Regions from separate parts of the Microbacterium aquilitoris genome, predicted to be linked through region 3. Evidence: predicted binding sites of a transcription regulator. Region 3 holds the regulator's gene; each other region holds the start of a gene.
The links. The regulator HrcA, encoded in region 3, represses chaperone genes, less so after heat shock. The targets are predictions, from matches to a motif close to TTNGCACTCGNNNNNNNCGAGTGCNAA.
Positions count from the first base shown of each region.

Region 1: the regulator HrcA is predicted to act here: its motif matches at 4,356-4,382, upstream of groL (chaperonin GroEL).
Region 2: the regulator HrcA is predicted to act here: its motif matches at 2,420-2,446, upstream of Q9S78_RS04440 (Hsp20/alpha crystallin family protein).

Region 1 covers NZ_JAUZVT010000002.1:357,467-363,585, forward strand. The annotation lists gene Q9S78_RS08490 (6-phosphofructokinase) at 1-956, shown strand, start outside; gene Q9S78_RS08495 (DMT family transporter) at 967-1,920, shown strand; gene msrB (peptide-methionine (R)-S-oxide reductase MsrB) at 1,934-2,344, opposite strand; gene Q9S78_RS08505 (DUF3263 domain-containing protein) at 2,432-2,692, shown strand; gene Q9S78_RS08510 (LytR C-terminal domain-containing protein) at 2,702-3,334, shown strand; gene Q9S78_RS08515 (cold-shock protein) at 3,477-3,680, shown strand; gene Q9S78_RS08520 (DUF4303 domain-containing protein) at 3,687-4,211, opposite strand; gene groL (chaperonin GroEL) at 4,450-6,069, shown strand.
Region 2 covers NZ_JAUZVT010000001.1:917,491-923,609, reverse strand. The annotation lists gene Q9S78_RS04450 (acid phosphatase) at 1-1,216, opposite strand, end outside; gene Q9S78_RS04445 (MarR family winged helix-turn-helix transcriptional regulator) at 1,409-1,837, shown strand; gene Q9S78_RS04440 (Hsp20/alpha crystallin family protein) at 1,909-2,358, opposite strand; gene Q9S78_RS04435 (prolyl oligopeptidase family serine peptidase) at 2,498-4,549, shown strand; gene Q9S78_RS04430 (alpha-amylase family glycosyl hydrolase) at 4,595-6,025, shown strand; gene Q9S78_RS04425 (organic hydroperoxide resistance protein) at 6,052-6,119, opposite strand, start outside.
Region 3 covers NZ_JAUZVT010000002.1:1,130,826-1,136,944, forward strand. The annotation lists gene Q9S78_RS12380 (16S rRNA (uracil(1498)-N(3))-methyltransferase) at 1-572, opposite strand, end outside; gene dnaJ (molecular chaperone DnaJ) at 575-1,693, opposite strand; gene hrcA (heat-inducible transcriptional repressor HrcA) at 1,725-2,759, opposite strand; gene hemW (radical SAM family heme chaperone HemW) at 2,830-4,047, opposite strand; gene Q9S78_RS12400 (DUF1990 domain-containing protein) at 4,047-4,697, opposite strand; gene lepA (translation elongation factor 4) at 4,707-6,119, opposite strand, start outside.

The DNA.
Region 1 (6,119 bases), 770 kb from region 3:
AGGGCACGACGACCTACGACATCGAGTTCGTGGGCATCCGCGACGGGTGGCGCGGCGTGGTCGACGGTGACTTCTTCCCCCTGACCCGTCACGAGGTGAAGGGTCTGTCGAAGGTCGGCGGCACGATCCTCGGGACGAGCCGCACCAACCCCTACGAGGGGCCGCGCGGCGGCGCCGAGAACATCTCCAAGACGATGTACGGGCACCGTCTCGACGGCATCGTCGCGATCGGCGGCGAGGGAACGCTCGCCGCGGCGGACCGCCTGCACAAGGACGGGATCAACGTCCTCGGCGTCCCGAAGACGATCGACAACGATCTGCACGCCACCGACTACTCCTTCGGTTTCGACACCGCCGTGAACATCGCCACCGAGGCGATGGACCGGCTGCGGACCACGGGCGACTCCCACCAGCGCTGCATGGTCGCCGAGGTCATGGGGCGCCACGTCGGCTGGATCGCCCTGCACTCGGGCATCGCGGCGGGCGCCCATGTCATCTGCATCCCCGAGCAGCCCATGTCGATCGACGACATCGCCGAGCAGGTGACGAAGGCCCACGACCGTGGCCGCGCGCCGTTGGTCGTCGTCTCGGAGGGCTTCAAGCTCACCGGCATGGACGAAGCCTTCAGCGACAAGGGCCTCGACGCGTTCAACCGCCCGCGTCTCGGCGGCATCAGCGAGATCCTCGCGCCCGAGATCGAACGGATCACGGGCATCGAGACCCGCTCGACCGTCCTCGGTCACATCCAGCGCGGCGGATCGCCGTCGGGCTTCGACCGCGTCCTCGCCACCAGACTGGGCCTGCACGCCGCCGACGCGATCGTCGACGGCGCATGGGGTCAGATGGTCGCGATGCAGGGCACCGAGATCGTGCGCGTCCCCTTCGCCGAGGCCCTCGGGTCCCTCCACACGGTTCCGCCGCACCGCTACGAAGAAGCCGCCGCGCTGTTCGGCTGAGCCGATCGGCGTGACGACTGCGACTCCCTCAGCCCCGGCATCCCTCTCTCCCGCCCTTCTGGGGGCGGTGTCGGTCGGTGTGCTCACCGCCGTCCAGGCCCGCATCAACGGGCAGCTCGGCGTGCGCCTCGAGCACGCGATGGCCGCCGCCGTCGTCTCGTTCGCGAGCGGACTGCTCCTGATCGCGCTCATCAGCGTGCTGACGCCCGCGGGCAGGCGCGGCGCCGCCGCCCTGGCCCGCGGCATCCGGGATCACACGATCCCCTGGTGGATGCTGGTGGGCGGCGCGGCCGGTGCGTTCACTGTCGGGACGCAGAGCTTCGCGGTCGGCATCGTCGGCGTCTCGCTGTTCACCGTCGGCATCGTGGCCGGACAGACGGTGGGCGGCTTGGTCTTCGACCGGATCGGCTTCGGCCCGGGAGGCGTCGTGGCCGTCACAGTACCGCGCCTGGTCGGCGGGGTGCTCGCGCTCGGTGCGGTGGCCGTCATGCTGATCGCCGGGGACGGACTGGCCGGGGTACCGGTGTGGATGGTGATCCTGCCGGTCTTCGTGGGTGTCGGCCTCGCGTGGCAGCAGGCCACCAACGGCCGGCTGCGCGCCCGCCTGGGTACGCCCCTGACAGCGACGCTCGTCAACTTCGTCGTCGGCACCGTCATCCTCACGGTACTGGCGGTCATCGTTACCCTCGTAGGCGGACCACCCGCAACGCCCCCGGGTGAGCCGTGGCTCTACCTCGGGGGCGTCCTGGGTGTGACATACATCGTCATGTCGGCCGCGATCGTGGCGCGGACCGGTGTCCTGCTGTTCGGCCTGGCGGCCGTCTCGGGCCAGCTCGTCGCCTCGCTGGTCCTCGACGCCCTCTGGCCTGCGCCCGCCGGGCCCGGTCTCCTCGTCGAGGCGATCACGGTCGTGATCGGTCTCGCGTCGGTGTCGGTCGCAGCGTTCTGGCGCGTGCGGCGCTGAGCGCCGCGACGGATCAGGCCCCGTCGCCCTTCGGGGTGAACGACAGCGACAGCGAGTTCATGCAGTAGCGGTCACCGGTCGGCGTGCCGAAACCGTCGGGGAACACGTGCCCCAGGTGCGATCCGCAGTTGGCGCAGCGGACCTCGGTGCGCACCATGCCGTGGCTGTTGTCCTCGATGAGTTCGACCGCCTCGGGGCGCACGGACTCGTAGAAGCTCGGCCACCCGCAGTGCGAGTCGAACTTCGTGCCGCTCTGGAACAGCTCCGACCCGCACGCGGCACAGGTGTAGAACCCGGCCCGCTCCTCGTCGAGGAGTTCGCCGGTCCAGGCGCGCTCCGTGCCGGCCTGGCGCAGGACGGCGTACTGCTCGGGCGTCAGCTCCTCACGCCACTGCTCGTCGGTCTTCTCCACGCGATAGCTCATGTGTTCTTCCTTCCCTCGTCCTATTCAACCGGACGAACCGCCCGGATGTTCCGCAGTGTCGCCCGATGACGGTCGTACGGTGGGGGAGTGCCCCTCTCCGATCGCGACCGAGCCGTCCTCGACTTCGAGGCGCGGTGGCACCGGCATTCCGGCGCCAAGGAGGAAGCGCTCCGAGCGGAGCTCTCGTTGACGCCCGCGCGGTACTACCAGCTCCTCGGACGCATCCTCGAGTCCGCGGATGCCGTGGCCCACGATCCGGTCCTGGTGCACCGCCTCCGGCGTCTCCACGCCGACCAGGAGCGCGAGCGCCGCAGCCGCGCCAGGATCCTCCCGGCCTCCGCCCGATAGGATCCTCGGGTGCCGTCTCCGACATCCCCGCCTGAGCAAGAGCAGCCCGACCCGACGGCCCTCTCCGCCTCGACGGGTCGTCCCGCCGCCACCGACCGTTTCGACGACGTCTCCCCGAACGTGTCGCGAGTCGGCGCGCACCGCGCCGAGAACCCCCGGCTCCGGATCGGGCTCATCGTCTTCTGGTCCGCCGTCGCGACCGTCGCGATCGTCGCCGCGGGTGTCTTCGGCACGCTGCTCTCGACAGGACGCCTCTCCTTCGGGCCGGCGGCCGGGCCCAGCGGCACCTCCCAGGTCGTCGCTCCCAAGGTCGACACCTCGTACCAGGTCCTCGTGCTGAACGCGACGGCCGAGACGGGCCTGGGTGCCCGGATCCGCGATCAGGTCATCGCCGCGGGCTGGGCCGACGCCGACGTCGAGGTGAGCAACGCGAGCTCCACCGACTTCCCGACGACCACTGTCTACTACGCGCAACCAGCGGACGAAGCGGCTGCCCGCGGACTGGCGGACGCGATCGGCGGCGCCGAGGTGTCGCTCGACGACACGTATCAGGTCGTCGCGCCGCCCGAGACGACGGCGGCGGACGGCGCGAGCCGGCCCCAGTTGGTCGTCGTGGTCGGCCTCGACTTCGGCAGCGAATGACGGAGCACACGTCGCCCTCCCGGCGGCGTGTTTCGACGCCGTAAACACTTCGGTTCGGGGGCGTCAACAAAGTCCCGAACGGCGTCTGCGAGCGCGGAGCCGTGGCTAGCATTTCGATGTCCCACAGCTTCAGGAGATTCGCATGACCCAGGGAACCGTCAAGTGGTTCAACGCCGAGAAGGGCTTCGGCTTCATCACCCTCGGTGACGGACAGGACGTCTTCGTCCACTACTCCAACATCGACATGTCGGGCTTCCGGGTCCTCGAGGAGGGGCAGGCCGTCGAGTTCACCGTCGGCGCCGGGCAGAAGGGCCCGCAGGCCGAGTCCGTCCGCGTCGTCGCCTGAAGCCTGTCAGGTCTCGTATCGGCTCAGGAAGCGTCCGCTCAGCTCGGGCGGATTCAGCTCTCGGGCGGAGCGGTTCTCGATGGCCTCCGTCTCGTCGCTGTCGGTGACGGAGACGAAGAGGGTGACTCCGGCAAGCGCTTCTGCGCGCTCGGCCCGCAGGTGCGCGAGGGCGGCGATCAGCGCATCGATGTGTTCCTCGAACCAGCCGTCGGCGTCGTCCGACGAGTCCTCGAGCAGCCGGGAGATCGGCGAGAAGTGCTCCCAGCCCGCCAGTTCGTCACGCCACTCGGCGGTGTCCCACCGCAAATAGGCGTCGTACCCGGGGGAGGCGAGGTCGCCGGCGGCATCCGCTTGCGACCTCTTCGACTCGTAGTGCTCGACGGTGGTGATGCAGAGCCCGGCGCTCATCGCGCCGTCATCCGTGGTCAGGGCGACCGCGTACACCCGCTCGCCGGTGAGGGTCTCGATCGTCTCGTCGAAGGCGGCGACAGTGGCTTCCCGCAGCGCTCGTCGCACATCGTCACGGTTCACGGAACGATCTCCTCTCGTAGAGCTGGACCCGTTCGACACCCGCGGGCATCGGGCGCCGTCGCAGGCATCGGCGCGGCGCCGACCACGGTAGCGCGGGTCGCGGCCGCGCGGCTTGCACTCCCTATGGTCGAGTGCCAGAATGATTTAGCACTCACTCATCCTGAGTGCCAGAACGATCCCGCTCCCAGTCCCTGGGGGCACGGTACTGAACCTCACGTCCGGGAGGGACGACACACTTATGGCAAAGATCATCGCTTTCGACGAAGAGGCCCGCCGCGGCCTCGAGCGCGGCCTCAACACCCTGGCCGACGCCGTCAAGGTGACGCTCGGCCCCCGCGGCCGCAACGTCGTGCTCGAGAAGAAGTGGGGCGCCCCCACGATCACGAACGACGGCGTGTCGATCGCCAAGGAGATCGAGCTCGACGACCCGTACGAGAAGATCGGCGCGGAGCTCGTCAAGGAGGTCGCCAAGAAGACCGACGACGTCGCCGGTGACGGTACGACGACCGCTACGGTCCTCGCCCAGGCGCTTGTGCGTGAAGGTCTGCGCAACGTCGCAGCCGGCGCCGACCCCATCTCGCTCAAGAAGGGCATCGAGAAGGCCGTCAAGGCTCTCTCCGACGAGCTGCTCGCCGGCGCGAAGGAGATCGAGACCAAGGACCAGATCGCGGCGACGGCATCCATCTCGGCTGCCGACCCCGAGATCGGCGCCCTGATCGCCGAGGCCATCGACAAGGTGGGCAAGGAAGGCGTCGTCACCGTCGAGGAGTCCAACACCTTCGGCACCGAGCTCGAGCTCACCGAGGGCATGCGCTTCGACAAGGGCTACATCAACCCCTACTTCGTCACCGACGCCGACCGTCAGGAAGCCGTCTTCGAGGACCCCTACATCCTCATCGCGAACCAGAAGATCTCGAACATCAAGGACCTTCTGCCCGTCGTCGACAAGGTGATCCAGGACGGCAAGGAGCTCCTGATCATCGCCGAGGACGTCGAGGGCGAGGCTCTCGCGACGCTCGTGCTCAACAAGATCCGCGGCATCTTCAAGTCGGCTGCCGTCAAGGCTCCCGGCTTCGGCGACCGCCGCAAGGCCCAGCTGCAGGACATCGCGATCCTCACGGGTGGCCAGGTCATCACCGAGGAGGTCGGTCTCAAGCTCGAGAACGCCACCCTCGACCTGCTCGGCCGCGCGCGCAAGGTCATCATCACCAAGGACGAGACCACGATCGTCGAGGGTGCCGGTGACGCAGCGCAGATCGAGGGTCGCGTGACCCAGATCCGCCGCGAGATCGACAACACCGACAGCGACTACGACCGCGAGAAGCTTCAGGAGCGCCTCGCGAAGCTCGCCGGTGGCGTCGCCGTCATCAAGGCCGGAGCCGCGACCGAGGTCGAGCTCAAGGAGCGCAAGCACCGCATCGAGGACGCCGTCCGCAACGCGAAGGCAGCCGTCGAGGAGGGCATCGTCCCCGGTGGTGGCGTCGCGCTCATCCAGGCCGGCGAGAAGGCGTTCGCAAAGCTCGAGCTCGTCGGTGACGAGGCGACGGGTGCGAACATCGTCAAGGTCGCCATCCAGGCTCCGCTGAAGCAGATCGCCCTCAACGCCGGCCTCGAGCCGGGTGTCGTCTCGAACAAGGTCGCCGAGCTCCCCGCGGGCCAGGGCCTCAACGCGGCGACCGGCGAGTACGTCGACATGTTCGCCGCCGGCATCATCGACCCGGCCAAGGTCACCCGCTCGGCGCTGCAGAACGCGGCGTCCATCGCCGGCCTGTTCCTCACCACCGAGGTCGTCGTGGCCGACAAGCCCGAGAAGGCGGCGGCTCCGGCCGGCGACCCGACCGGCGGCATGGACTTCTGATCCAGCGCTGACAGCCAGCACGAAGGGCCCCTCCTCCGAGAGGGGCCCTT
Region 2 (6,119 bases), on a different contig from region 3:
CGCCGATCACGACCGAGCCGTCCGCCTTCACGGTGACCTTCGCGGCCATAGCCGCCGCGAGGTTCATCCGCTGCCAGCTCTCCTGCTCGCCCACGTCGAGGGGGTTGCCGGAGTCCTCGGCAGTCAGAGCGAGCACCTGTCGACGCTGCGCCGGCGTCAGGTCGGGGTGGGACGAGACGAGCAGCTCCTCGGCTCCCGCGGGCACCACGACCTTCTCACCCTTGGGGCCGATGTCGGGGAAGCCGTACCCGAGGTGCTCCTCGTAGTACGCGAGCGCCTTGTCGGTCGGCAGGTACGGGACGTCCTTCTTGATGCAGTTCTCGAGGGTGTCGCCGCAGCCGCGCTCCAGAACGCCGCGCAGTTCGTCGGCGGCTTCGTCGACGAGCGCGCGCATGGCCGGGTCGGCGAGGCGGAGCGCGATGATCTTCTGGCCCATCATGCGGCCGCTGATGACGTCGAGCGGGTAGTGCGCAGCCATCACGACGCGGTTGTTGCCGGCCTCGACCGTGCGGGCGAGGATCTGCGGCGCGAGCTGGGGCAGCATCTCGGCGAGCGCCGTGCCCTGCCAGTACGCCTGCGACGTGTGGCCCGACGGGAAGGAGCCGCTCGTGGAACCCCACGCGTCGCCGCCTTCCTTGTCGCGGTAGACGAGGTCCTTCGTCTTGTCGAGACGGATGTACGGCCGGTCGTAGTCGAAGTAGTTCTTTGGCGGGTTCGTCGACGAGGTCGAGCCGAGCTTGCCGCCCTCCTTGTTGAGCAGCCAGGTCACCTTGGGCAGTTCGCCGTCGGCGATGGCCTCGGCGTAGATCGCGCCGAGCTTCTTCCCGAACGCGTCGCCCATGCTGACGGACATGTCCTGGTACTGGTCGACGATGGCCCGCTGGACCTGCGCCTTCGAGGCCGTCCGGTTGATCTCGCTCGTCAGCTCGTCGTTGTAGTCCATGACGGCCGCATTGCCGCCCGGGCCGCGGTCGGTGCGGAGGTTCTGGAAGACATCCATCATCCGGACCGACCAGTTGTCCGCGCTGGGAGCGCTCGAATCGCCCGTCGAGGCGGTCGCGTCCGACGAGTAGGTCGCCGTCTTCTGCGCCTCGGTGAATCCGTCCGCCGCGAAGGCGGGGACGGCTGCCAGAGTGCACGCGACGAGGATGCCGAGGCCCCCGATCGCGCCGCGGGTCCGGCTGCCTGCTCGTCTTGTCTGTTTCTTCACGCTCACGGGCGCGCCTCACTTCCATCGGTTGCGGGAGTCGTCGCAGACTATCGATGACACGCGGGTTTGTCAGGACATAGCGACAACACAGTTCATGAGAATGCTCTCCTGAGCGTGCGAACGGCACGTGACGGCGCGGTGAAGCCGAGGGGACCATCGGCGCTCGGCGCGTCTGCCCGCGGCGATACAGTTGACGCCATGACCGATCGACGCCTCGCCATCGCCGCGTGGGAGAGCCTCTTCCGCGCGCAGCACGAGGTCATGGCCGAGATCTCCCGGGACTTCGACGACGATCAGCTGTCCGGTGCCGAGTACGACGTCCTGCTGACGGTGACCCGCTGCGATGAGCACACCGCACGCCTGCGCGACGTGACCGCCAACATGCTCATCAGCCAGCCCAGCGTCTCGCGACTGGTCGACCGGATGGTGGCACGCGGGCTCGTCTCCAAGCAGCCCGACCCGCAGGACGGCCGCGGCGCGATCCTCCGCGCCACCGACAAGGGCGCAACGATGTTCCGTCGGCTGGCGACGGTCCACGGCCGGACGATCGCCGAACGGATGTCGGTCCTCACCGACGACGAACTCGCACAGCTCGAGAAGCTGACCGCGCGCCTTCGCGGCGTGTGACACATGCGAATCGCCCCGCATCCGAGACGGGATGCGGGGCGATTCGCGTCAGTGCGAGGATGCCGCGGTGATCACTGGTCGATCGGCTGCGGATCGCTCTCGCGGGCGGAGATGGTCGGGGCCGAACCGTCGGCGACCACCTCGACCTTGCGTGGCTTGGCCTTCTCGCTCACCGGGATGGTGACGGTGAGCACACCGTTGCTGTAGGTCGCCGTGATGGCGTCGGTGTCGATGCCCTGGCCGAGGTTCAGCTGGCGCAGGAAGCTCGCGGTCTCACGCTCGCGCGTGATCCACTTCACCCCGTCGGCCGCCCCCACGGTGCGCTCGGCGCGGATGGTGAGCAGCTGGCCGTCCACGTCGATGTCGACCGAGCCCGGGTCGATGCCCGGCAGGTCGGCGTTCAGGACGTAGTGGTCGCCGTCGCGGAACAGGTCCATCGGCATCCGTCGCGGGCCGCGGCGCGTGTCGAAGAGGGTCGACGCCAGGCGGTCGATGTCACGGAACGGGTCGTAGGTTGCCATGATTCTCTCCTTCAGTGATGTGGTCTTAAAGTTGAGCCCCTGCGGCTCAAGTGCGTTCAGATTAGCACTCTGACCTACCGAGTGCCAACGGTTCTCGCACGGCGAACGCCCACGTCGGAGACGGCCTTAGGCTGGCGACATGAGCGCCCACGAGACCGCCCCCGAGCCCGCCGACCCGTTCCTCTGGTTGGAGGAGATCGACGGACCCGAGGCCCGCGCCTGGGCAGCCGAACGGACCGCCGAGACCGAGGCGGCCTTCTCGGGCAACACACGCACCGCGCTCGAGCGCCGCCTGACCGGCATCCTTCAGGACCCCGATCGACTCGTCGTCCCGAGCCGCCACGGCGATCTCATGTACGACCTGTGGCGGGATGCCGCGAACCCCCGCGGCCTGTGGCGACGGACATCCCGCGCCGCCTTCGCAGCGGGCGAACCGACCTGGGAGGTGCTGCTTGACGTCGACGCACTCGGCCGCGAGGAAGGCGTCGCCTGGGCGTTCGCGGGCGCGGCTCACGGACCTGCGGGCAGCGGGCGTGCACTCGTGCGGCTGAGCCCGGACGGCGGTGACGCCACCGTCGTGCGCGAGTTCGACCTCGACGCACGTCGTTTCGTCGACGACACCCCGTTCGCCCTCGACGCCGAGAAGACGATGATCGCGTGGGTCGACCGCGACACCCTGCTCGTCGCCACTGCCCTGCACGGCGGCGGCGTCACCGACTCGGGGTATCCGATCAGCGCCCGCGCCTGGCGACGGGGCGAGTCCCTCGCGGACGCTCCGCCCATCGTGACGGGTGTCGCCTCGGACGTCGGCGTGTTCGCGCACGTCGACCGCACGGGCGGCACCGCGACGCCGATCGTGGTCATCGCGCATGACTTCTTCCACTCCGAATCCTGGGTCTGGGACGGCGGCGAGCCGCGTCTGATCGCCGTGCCGCAGGACGCGAACGTCGATGTTCACGGCGACCTCGTCACCGTGCGGACCACGACCCCGTGGCGCATCGGCGACACGACGCATCCGTCGGGCACCCTCCTCATCGGTCCACTCGAGACCGTCACGGAGGGCGACGGGTCGGACCTGCGCGTCGCCTTCGCCCCGAGCGACACGGCGGTGCTCGAAACGTGGACGTGGACCCGCACGCGCCTGGTCCTCACGATCCTCGACCGCGTGCAGAGCCGGCTCGTGTCGCTCGATCCCGAGACGCTGACCGGAGTCGACATCGACCTGGGCCTCGGCGACGCCGATCTCTTCAGCGCGAGCGTCGCCACCGCCGACGACGACGAGGACGACGAGCTGTGGGTGGTCGCTCGCGGCTTCCTCACTCCCCCGACGCTCCTGGTGATCGCCCCCGGCGCCGAGCCCCGCGTCGTCGACCGCAGCCGCCCAACCTTCGACGCGTCCGGACTCGTCGCGGAGCAGCACTGGGCGACGTCGGCCGACGGCACGCGCGTGCCGTACTTCGAGGTCGGTCCGCGGGAGCGCTCCGGCACTCTCCCCGTCCTCATGAACGGCTACGGCGGGTTCGAGCACGCGCTCACCCCGGAGTATCCGACGATCGTCGGCCCCGCCTGGCTCGAGGAGGGACGCGTGTACGTCGTCGCGAACATCCGCGGCGGCGGCGAGTTCGGACCCGAGTGGCACCTGGCCGCGCTGCGCGAGAACCGCCACCGCGCATACGAGGACTTCGCCGCCGTCGCGCGCGACCTCGTCGCACGCGGCGTCTCGACCCCCGACCGCATCGCCTGCCACGGCCGCAGCAACGGCGGTCTGCTCGTCGGCAACATGCTGACCCAGTATCCCGACGACTTCGGGGCGATCGTCTGCGGCGTGCCCCTCCTCGACATGAGGCGGTACACGCGACTGTCGGCCGGTGCCAGTTGGATCGCGGAGTACGGCGACCCCGACGACCCGGCCGAGTGGGAGTTCGTGAAGACCTTCTCGCCGTACCACCTGATCGAGCCCGGGCGGCGGTACCCGGCATCCCTCATCTACGCGGCCGCGAGCGACGACCGGGTCGGCCCCGTACAGGCGCGCAAGATGGCGGCACGGTTGGCGGACGAGACGGATGCCGAGGTGCACTACCTCGAGCCCATCGAGGGCGGTCACTCCGGAGCGATCGACGCGGCCTCGACCGCCGCACTGCACGCGACGATCCACGCGTTCCTCGACCGCACGGTGGCGCGCGCCGACTGAGCGGCGGGGCCCGCCCTCTACGCTGGGGGGCGGGAGGTCCACCGCATGAGCACCATCGGGGCCGTCGAGGATGACCTCGCGGCGACGCTGTCCGCTGTCGCGGAGCGCGTCCGCATCGACGACGCCGCGGCCGAGCGGATCCGCCAGCACGTCCCCGGGCTGCGCGCGGCGCTGGCCCGACGCGGATCGTCTGCCGATCTCGTCGACCTCGTGACGGCGGCGGTCGTCGCCGCGAACGGTCGTTCCCTCGACCTCAAGGTGCACGGCGAGCAGCGCGCCGCGAACCCCGTGCGCACGAGTTCGCGGTTCGCCCTCGGCGCCGCCTGCTACGCCGACAGGTACGCCGGCAACCTCGCCGGGCTCCGAGACGAGATCCCCGCGCTCCGCGACCTCGGCGTGAGCGTGCTGCACGTCCAGTCACCGTTCGCCCGCCGGGAGGACGGCACGATCGACCTCCGTCGCGGCGACCCCGGTCTCGGATCGATCGACCGCCTCTCCGACCTGGCTGCCCACCTTCGCCTGTCCGGCATCTCGCTCGCGGTCGACATCCCCGCGCGCGACGATCTCGCTGGACTCGTGGACGATCTCCTCTTCCTCGCCGGGCGCGGGGTCGAGGTCTTCCTCCTTCCGGCTCGCGACACGGTGGACGTCCTCGCCCCCGTGCTGGCGATCGGTGCACCGGGGGTCGATGTGCTCCCGGCATCTCCCGGTTCCGCTCCTCTTTGGCACGCGCTCGCTACGGGCGACGCGGCACCCCTGCAGCGCGCGCTCGAGGCACGCGACGGCAGTCTCGACGTCGCCGCGGTGCGGGACGCGGACGCGGTGGTGTGGCGAGCGGATGCTGCCGAGCTCACCGCTCGCTACACGGACGGCTCCTCGTTCGGGCGCGGCCTGGCGACGGCGGACGGCGTGGCGGGGACAACCGCGTCGCTCGCCGGGGTCGAGGCGAGCGACCCGCTCGGCGAAGCCCGCGTGGCCCTCGCGCACGCGTTCGCGCTGAGCGTGCCGGGTCTTCCCGTGCTGTGGCTGGGCGACGAGGTCGGTCAGCTGAACGACCCGACGTTCCGCGACGACCCCGAGCGTCGCGACGACCCGCGCTGGACGCACCGCGGTCAGAAGCCGCGTGACCGCTATGCGCAGAGGACGGATGCCGCCACCTCGGCCGGCCGCATCCACCGCGACCTCACGAAGCTCATCGCCGTCCGGCACACGACGCCGGAGTTCGACGGGACGCGTCTGATCGGTTTCGACGTCCCCGCGCCGTCGGTCGTCGCGTATCAGCGCCCCGGCGACGGGTCGGTCGTGCTGGTGCTCGCGAACGTCGCCGCAGAGCCCGCGCATGTTCCCGCGGAGACGCTGTCGGGCTTCGCGCGCACGGCACTCGATCTGGTGGAGGGCGTCGAGCTCGCAATCGACGAAGGGCTCACGCTGCCCGCCTGCGGTTTCCGCTGGCTGCGCGTGAGCCCTGTCGTCTGAGTCCGGCCCTCTGAGACCGGCGGATGTCAGTCCTCGACGACCGTGACGGTGACCTCGATGTTGCCGCGCGTGGCGTTCGAGTAGGGGCACACCT
Region 3 (6,119 bases):
TCGCTCGCGTCGGCCGCGTCGATCTCGATGCGCGACAGCGCGACGGATGCCGTCGGCTCGAGCACCAGCATCCGTGCGTTCTGGGCGAGTGCCGCCAGTTGCCGCGTGGAGACCGGCTGGTGGAGTTCCGCCAGCCACGGCCGATGCGCCTGCTTCGCCGCCTCACGGGCGATCGTCTCCCAGCGTGCGACGCCCTTGGCGACCTTCGGACCCTCCCACCGCGAGACAGAGCGGGCCGCCTGCCACGGCATGATCGCGTCGACCCCGAGCTCCGTCGCCGCCTGGACGGCGAGCTCGTCGCGATCGCCCTTCGCGAGGGCCTGGACGAGGACGGTGCGCGGCGACGCCGCGGGAACCTCGGCGCGGGTGGAGACCTCGACCGAGACCTCTTTGGGCGCGGCGGCCGAGACCGTGCCGGTCAGCCACACGCCGCGGCCGTCACCCACCGTGACGTCCTCCCCCACCCGGATGCGACGGACGGCCGCGGCGTGGTGCGCCTCGGCCCCCGTCAGCCGGACGACATCGCCCGGGCCGGCGGCCCCGGCATCCTCGATCAGGAAGTGGAGGGCCACGATCAGCGCTTGAACTTGCCGCGGAGCTTGGAGAACAGACCCGGGTGGAACTCCGCCAGGTGAGGCGGGGCCGGACGCATCCGCTTCGCGAGCTCCTGCACGAGCGCCCGCGACTTCGGGTCGAGGTGCGAAGGCGTGACGACCTGCACGCCGATCCGGAGGTCGCCGCGCTGGTCGCCTCGGAGAGGCGTGATCCCCCGACCGCGGATGGTGAGCTCGTCGCCCGCCTGGACCCCGGAGCGGATGTCGAGGTCGACGGATCCGTCGAGGGATTCGATGGTCACACTCGTTCCCAGGATGGCATCGACCATCGAGACCTCGAGGGTGGCGAGCAGGTCGTCGCCGTCGCGGCTGAAGACGTCGTGCGGGGCGACGGTGACCTCGAGGTACAGGTCGCCGTTCGGGCCGCCGGCGGGACCGACCTCGCCGGACCCGGGGAGCTGGAGTCGAAGACCGGTCTCGACGCCGGCCGGGATGTCGATCGACACGGTGCGACGTGCACGCACACGGCCCTGGCCCTGACAGGTGGAGCAGGGGTACGGGATGGTCGTGCCGTAGCCCTGGCACGTGGTGCAGGGCTGCGAGGTGACGACGTTGCCGAGGAGGCTCCGGACCGTCCGCTGGATCTGGCCCGATCCGTGGCAGATGTCGCAGGTGACCGGCTGGGTGCCCGGCTGGCAGCACGAGCCCTGGCAGGTCTCGCAGAGGACCGCGGTGTCGACCTCGATGTCGCGGTGGACGCCGAAGACGACGTCGCCGAGGTCGAGGTCGACGCGTACGAGCGCATCCTGGCCCCGCTCGCGGCGTGACCGCGGACGGCCTGCGCGGGTTCCGCCGCCACCGCCGAAGAAGCTTTCGAAGATGTCGCTGAAACCGCCGAAGCCGGCACCTGCACCGGCTCCGCCGAAGCCGCCTCCGTCGCCGCCCATGTCGTAACGCTGGCGCTGGTCGGGGTCGCTCAACACGTCGTAGGCGTGCGTCACGAGCTTGAACTGCTCGGAGGCATCCTCCCCCGGGTTCACGTCCGGGTGCAGCTGGCGCGCCAGACGCCGGTAAGCCTTTTTGATCTCCTCAGGGCTCGCGTCGCGCGCGACACCCAGGACCTCGTAGTGGTCAGCCACAATCACCTCTCCGGCCCGCGGGCCGATTCGTTCAGCGCGACGTCTCGTCTTCTTCGAGCAACCGCGTCAGATAGTGCGCGACGGCGCGGACCGCCGCGAGATTCGTGGGGTAGTCCATGCGTGTGGGACCCAGCACGCCGACGCGGGCGTGGGACCCGCCGGCGTCGTAGTCGCCCGCGACGATGGATGCCTCGGACAGCCCGAACGGCTCGTTCTCGCGCCCGATGCTGGTCGCCAGCCCGCGGTCGTCGGCGACCATCTCCCCCATGAGCCGCAGCAGCGTCACCTGCTCCTCGATCGCCTCGAGGAGCGGGTAGATGCTGCCGCGGAAGTCGGATTCCCGGCGGGCGAGGGTCGCGGACCCCGCCATGACCATGCGGTCCTGGCGGAACTCGTCGAGCTCCTCGCCGATCGCGCGCAGCACGACGCGGCGGTTCTCCTCTCGCGGGACCGGCGTCTCGTCCTCGAGGATGCGCGCGATCGCCGCCGCGCCGTCTCGGACACTCTTGCCCGTGAGCAGCGACGCCATCGCGAGCTTGAGCTGCGCGGCCTCGTCGGCTGACGGCTCGGACGACAAGAGCACGACGCGCTGCGACACTCGGCCGGTGTCGGTCACGACGATGATGACGATCCGCGGCCCGCCGAGGTGCACGACCTCGACGTGCGAGACGTTCGCCCGCGCGAAGGACGGATACTGCACGATCGCGACCTGACCGGTCAGACGCGTCAGGGAGCGGACCGTCCGGACGAGCAGGTCGTCGAGGTCACCGGTGTCCTCGAGGAAGGCGCCGATCGCGGAGCGCTGCGCAGAGGTGAGGGGGCGGACGTCGGCGAGGTGGTCGACGAAGACGCGGTACCCCTTGTCGGTGGGTACACGGCCCGACGACGTGTGGGGCGCGGTGATCAGCTCTTCGTCTTCGAGGAGCGCCATGTCGTTGCGGATGGTCGCCGCGGAGACGCCGAACTGGTGACGGTCGACGATCGCTTTACTGCCGACCGGCTCGCGCGTGTCGACGTAGTCCTGGACGATCGCACGCAACACCTGAAGACCGCGTTCCGAGACCATCACCCCTCCTCCGCTGGCACTCTCGTTCTGGGAGTGCCAATTCTACCGCGCGAGAAGCGATCCGCTCGGATCACTCGGTGAGTGCGCGGACGACGGCGTCGGCCAGCAGCCGTCCGCGACGCGTCAGCACGATGCGTCCCCGCACGGCCGAGGCGCCGTCGACGAGTCCGTCGGCGATGAGGGATGCCACGTTCCGCCGCCCCGCGACGGTCGCCTCGTCGACCGCGACGCCGTCCACGATGCGCGAGCGCAGCAGGATGACCTCGAGGCGGCGGGCCTCGGCATCCGGTCGCTCCCGTCCCGCCGCCGGGGACTCCCCCAGCGCCAGGCGCTGCGCGTACGCGGCGGGGTGCTTGACGTTCCACCAGCGCAGCCCGCCGACGTGGCTGTGGGCACCGGGGCCGTAGCCCCACCAGTCCTGACCCCGCCAGTACGACAGGTTGTGGCGGGAGCGCTGGGCGGGAGTCGTCGACCAGTTCGAGACCTCGTACCAGCCGTAGCCGGCTGCCGCGAGCAGCTCGTCGGCGAGCTCGTACATGTCGGCCTGCAGATCGTCGTCGGGGGCGGGTACCTCGCCGCGGCGGATCTGACGCTCAAGCTTCGTTCCGTCCTCCACGATGAGCGCGTACGCCGAGATGTGATCAGGTGCGAGCGCGATCGCCGTCTCGAGCGAGGTGCGCCAGTCCTCGAGCGACTCCCCCGGCGCGCCGTAGATGAGATCGAGGCTGACCGCGAGCCCGGCCTTCCGCGCCGCCGCGACGGCCGTCGCGATGTTCGCGGGGTCGTGCGTGCGGTCGAGTGCCGCGAGGACGTGCGGCACGGACGACTGCATCCCGATCGAGAACCGTGTGACGCCGGCAGCGGCAAGGGTCTGCGCGACCTCATCGGTCAGCGTGTCGGGGTTCGCCTCGACCGTGACCTCGGCGCCGTCCGCGAGGCGGAAGGTTCCCCGGATGCCGTCGAGCATGCGCGCGAGGTCGCCCGGCGGAAGGAGCGTGGGGGTGCCACCGCCGAAGAACACGGTGCGGGCCGGACGCAGGGGTCCCTGTGCGGCGAGGACCTCACGGGACAGCGCGATCTCGTGGAGCACCTCGTCGGCGTACGCGTCCTGGCGTGCACCGCGCAGCTCGGTCGCGGTGTAGGTATTGAAGTCGCAGTACCCGCAGCGGACCCGGCAGAACGGCACGTGCAGGTACACGCCGAAGTCGACGGCGGGATCCACCGGCACGTCGTGCGGCAGCGCGCCGTCGGCGGGTGCGGGATCGCCGAGGGGAAGAGCAGAGCCCATCAGGAACCGGTGGCGTACATGGGCGACATCGCCTGCAGGTACCCCTGGAACAGCGCACGACGACGACGCTTCACGAGGGGACGCCACAGGCGGTAGAGCACGCCGGTCGGCTTGTCGAAGGCGCGGACCGTGAACCACACCTCGTCGTCGTCCCGCCACTCGAGCAGGAACGACTCCTCGCCGCTGACGACCGAGCCGCCGACGGTGCCGAGCGAGAACCCGACCCGCCGCGGCTCGTCGATCAGCGAGATGACGCGGAGCTCGGCATCCGCCCTCATCCCACCGACCCGGCCGTGGACGTGCGCGGTCGCGCCGGCGCCGACGAACGGCGTGCCGTCCGCATCGAAGCGCTGCTCATCGTCCAGCCTGCTCGGCTGGACGGCGTTGCCGTCGGCGTCGAACCCGACACCCGAGTACATGGGTCCGGATGCCGGGCGCACATCTTCGACGCGCAATCCCGCACCTCGCTGGGCACCCCACCCCAGGAGCTGCTCGGTCGAGGTGACGAAGCGGCTCTCGCCGCTGCCGAGACGCCACGACGCCTCCGCCGGGGTCGTACCCTTCGGCGGATAGCCCATGAGGTCGGGTGCCTGCGTGGCCCCGACGGCGGCGTAGTCGACGGTTCCTGCCTGGAAACTCCCGCGGCGCATCGTGTCAGCCTACTTCTTGTCCTTGCCCTCGACATCGCCCGAGAGGGCGGCGATGAACGCCTCCTGGGGGACCTCGACGCGGCCGACCATCTTCATGCGCTTCTTGCCCTCTTTCTGCTTCTCGAGCAGCTTGCGCTTACGACTGATGTCACCGCCGTAGCACTTGGCGAGGACGTCCTTGCGGATCGCGCTGATGTTCTCGCGGGCGATGATCCGGGCACCGATGGCGGCCTGGATCGGCACCTCGAACTGCTGGCGCGGGATGAGCTTGCGCAGACGCTCGGTCATCAGCGTGCCGTAGGCGTAAGCCTTCTCGCGGTGCACGATCGAGCTGAACGCGTCGACCTTCTCACCCTGCAGGAGGATGTCGACCTTCACGAGGTCGGCGGTCTGCGAGCCCGCCGGCTCGTAGTCGAGGCTCGCATATCCCTGCGTCTTCGACTTCAGGTGGTCGAAGAAGTCGAACACGATCTCGCCGAGCGGCATGTTGTAGCGGAGCTCGACGCGGTCCTCGCTGAGGTAGTCCATGCCGAGGAGCGTGCCGCGACGCGACTGGCAGAGCTCCATGACCGTGCCGACGTAGTCCTTCGGCAACAGGATGCCGACCTTGACCACCGGCTCGGACACCTCGGCGACGCGGCCGTCCGGGTACTCGGACGGGTTCGTCACCGTGACCGTCTCGTTGGTGTCGGTCGTGACCGTGTAGGTCACTGAGGGCGCCGTGGTGATGAGATCGAGGTCGAACTCCCGCGAGAGGCGCTCGGTGATGATCTCGAGGTGCAGCAGTCCGAGGAACCCGCAGCGGAAGCCGAAGCCGAGGGCCACGGAGGTCTCGGGCTCGTACTGCAGCGAGGCGTCAGAGAGCTTCAGCTTGTCGAGTGCCTCGCGGAGCACGGCGTAATCGCTGCCGTCGATCGGGTAGATCCCCGAGAACACCATCGGCTTCGGGTCGGTGTAGCCGGCAAGCGCGTCGGTCGCGGGCTTGCGGTGGTTCGTGATCGTGTCGCCGACCTTGGACTGGCGGACATCCTTCACGCCCGTGATCAGGTAGCCGACCTCGCCGACGCCCAGTCCCTTGGTGGGGACCGGCTCCGGGCTCGACACACCGATCTCGAGGAGGTCGTGGGCAGCGCGCGTCGACATCATCTGGATCCGCTCCCGCGGCTCGAGCTTGCCGTCGATCATGCGGACGTAGGTGACGACGCCGCGGTAGGCGTCGTAGACCGAGTCGAAGATCATGGCGCGGGCCGGCGCGTCGGCGTCGCCCTTCGGTGCCGGGATGCGCTCGACGATGCGGTCGAGCAGCTCCTCGACGCCGATGCCCGTCTTGCCGCTGACCTTGAGCACGTCCGCGGGGTCGCCGCCGATGAGGTTCGCGAGCTCAGCCGCGTACTTCTCCGGGTCGGCCGCGGGCAGGTCGAT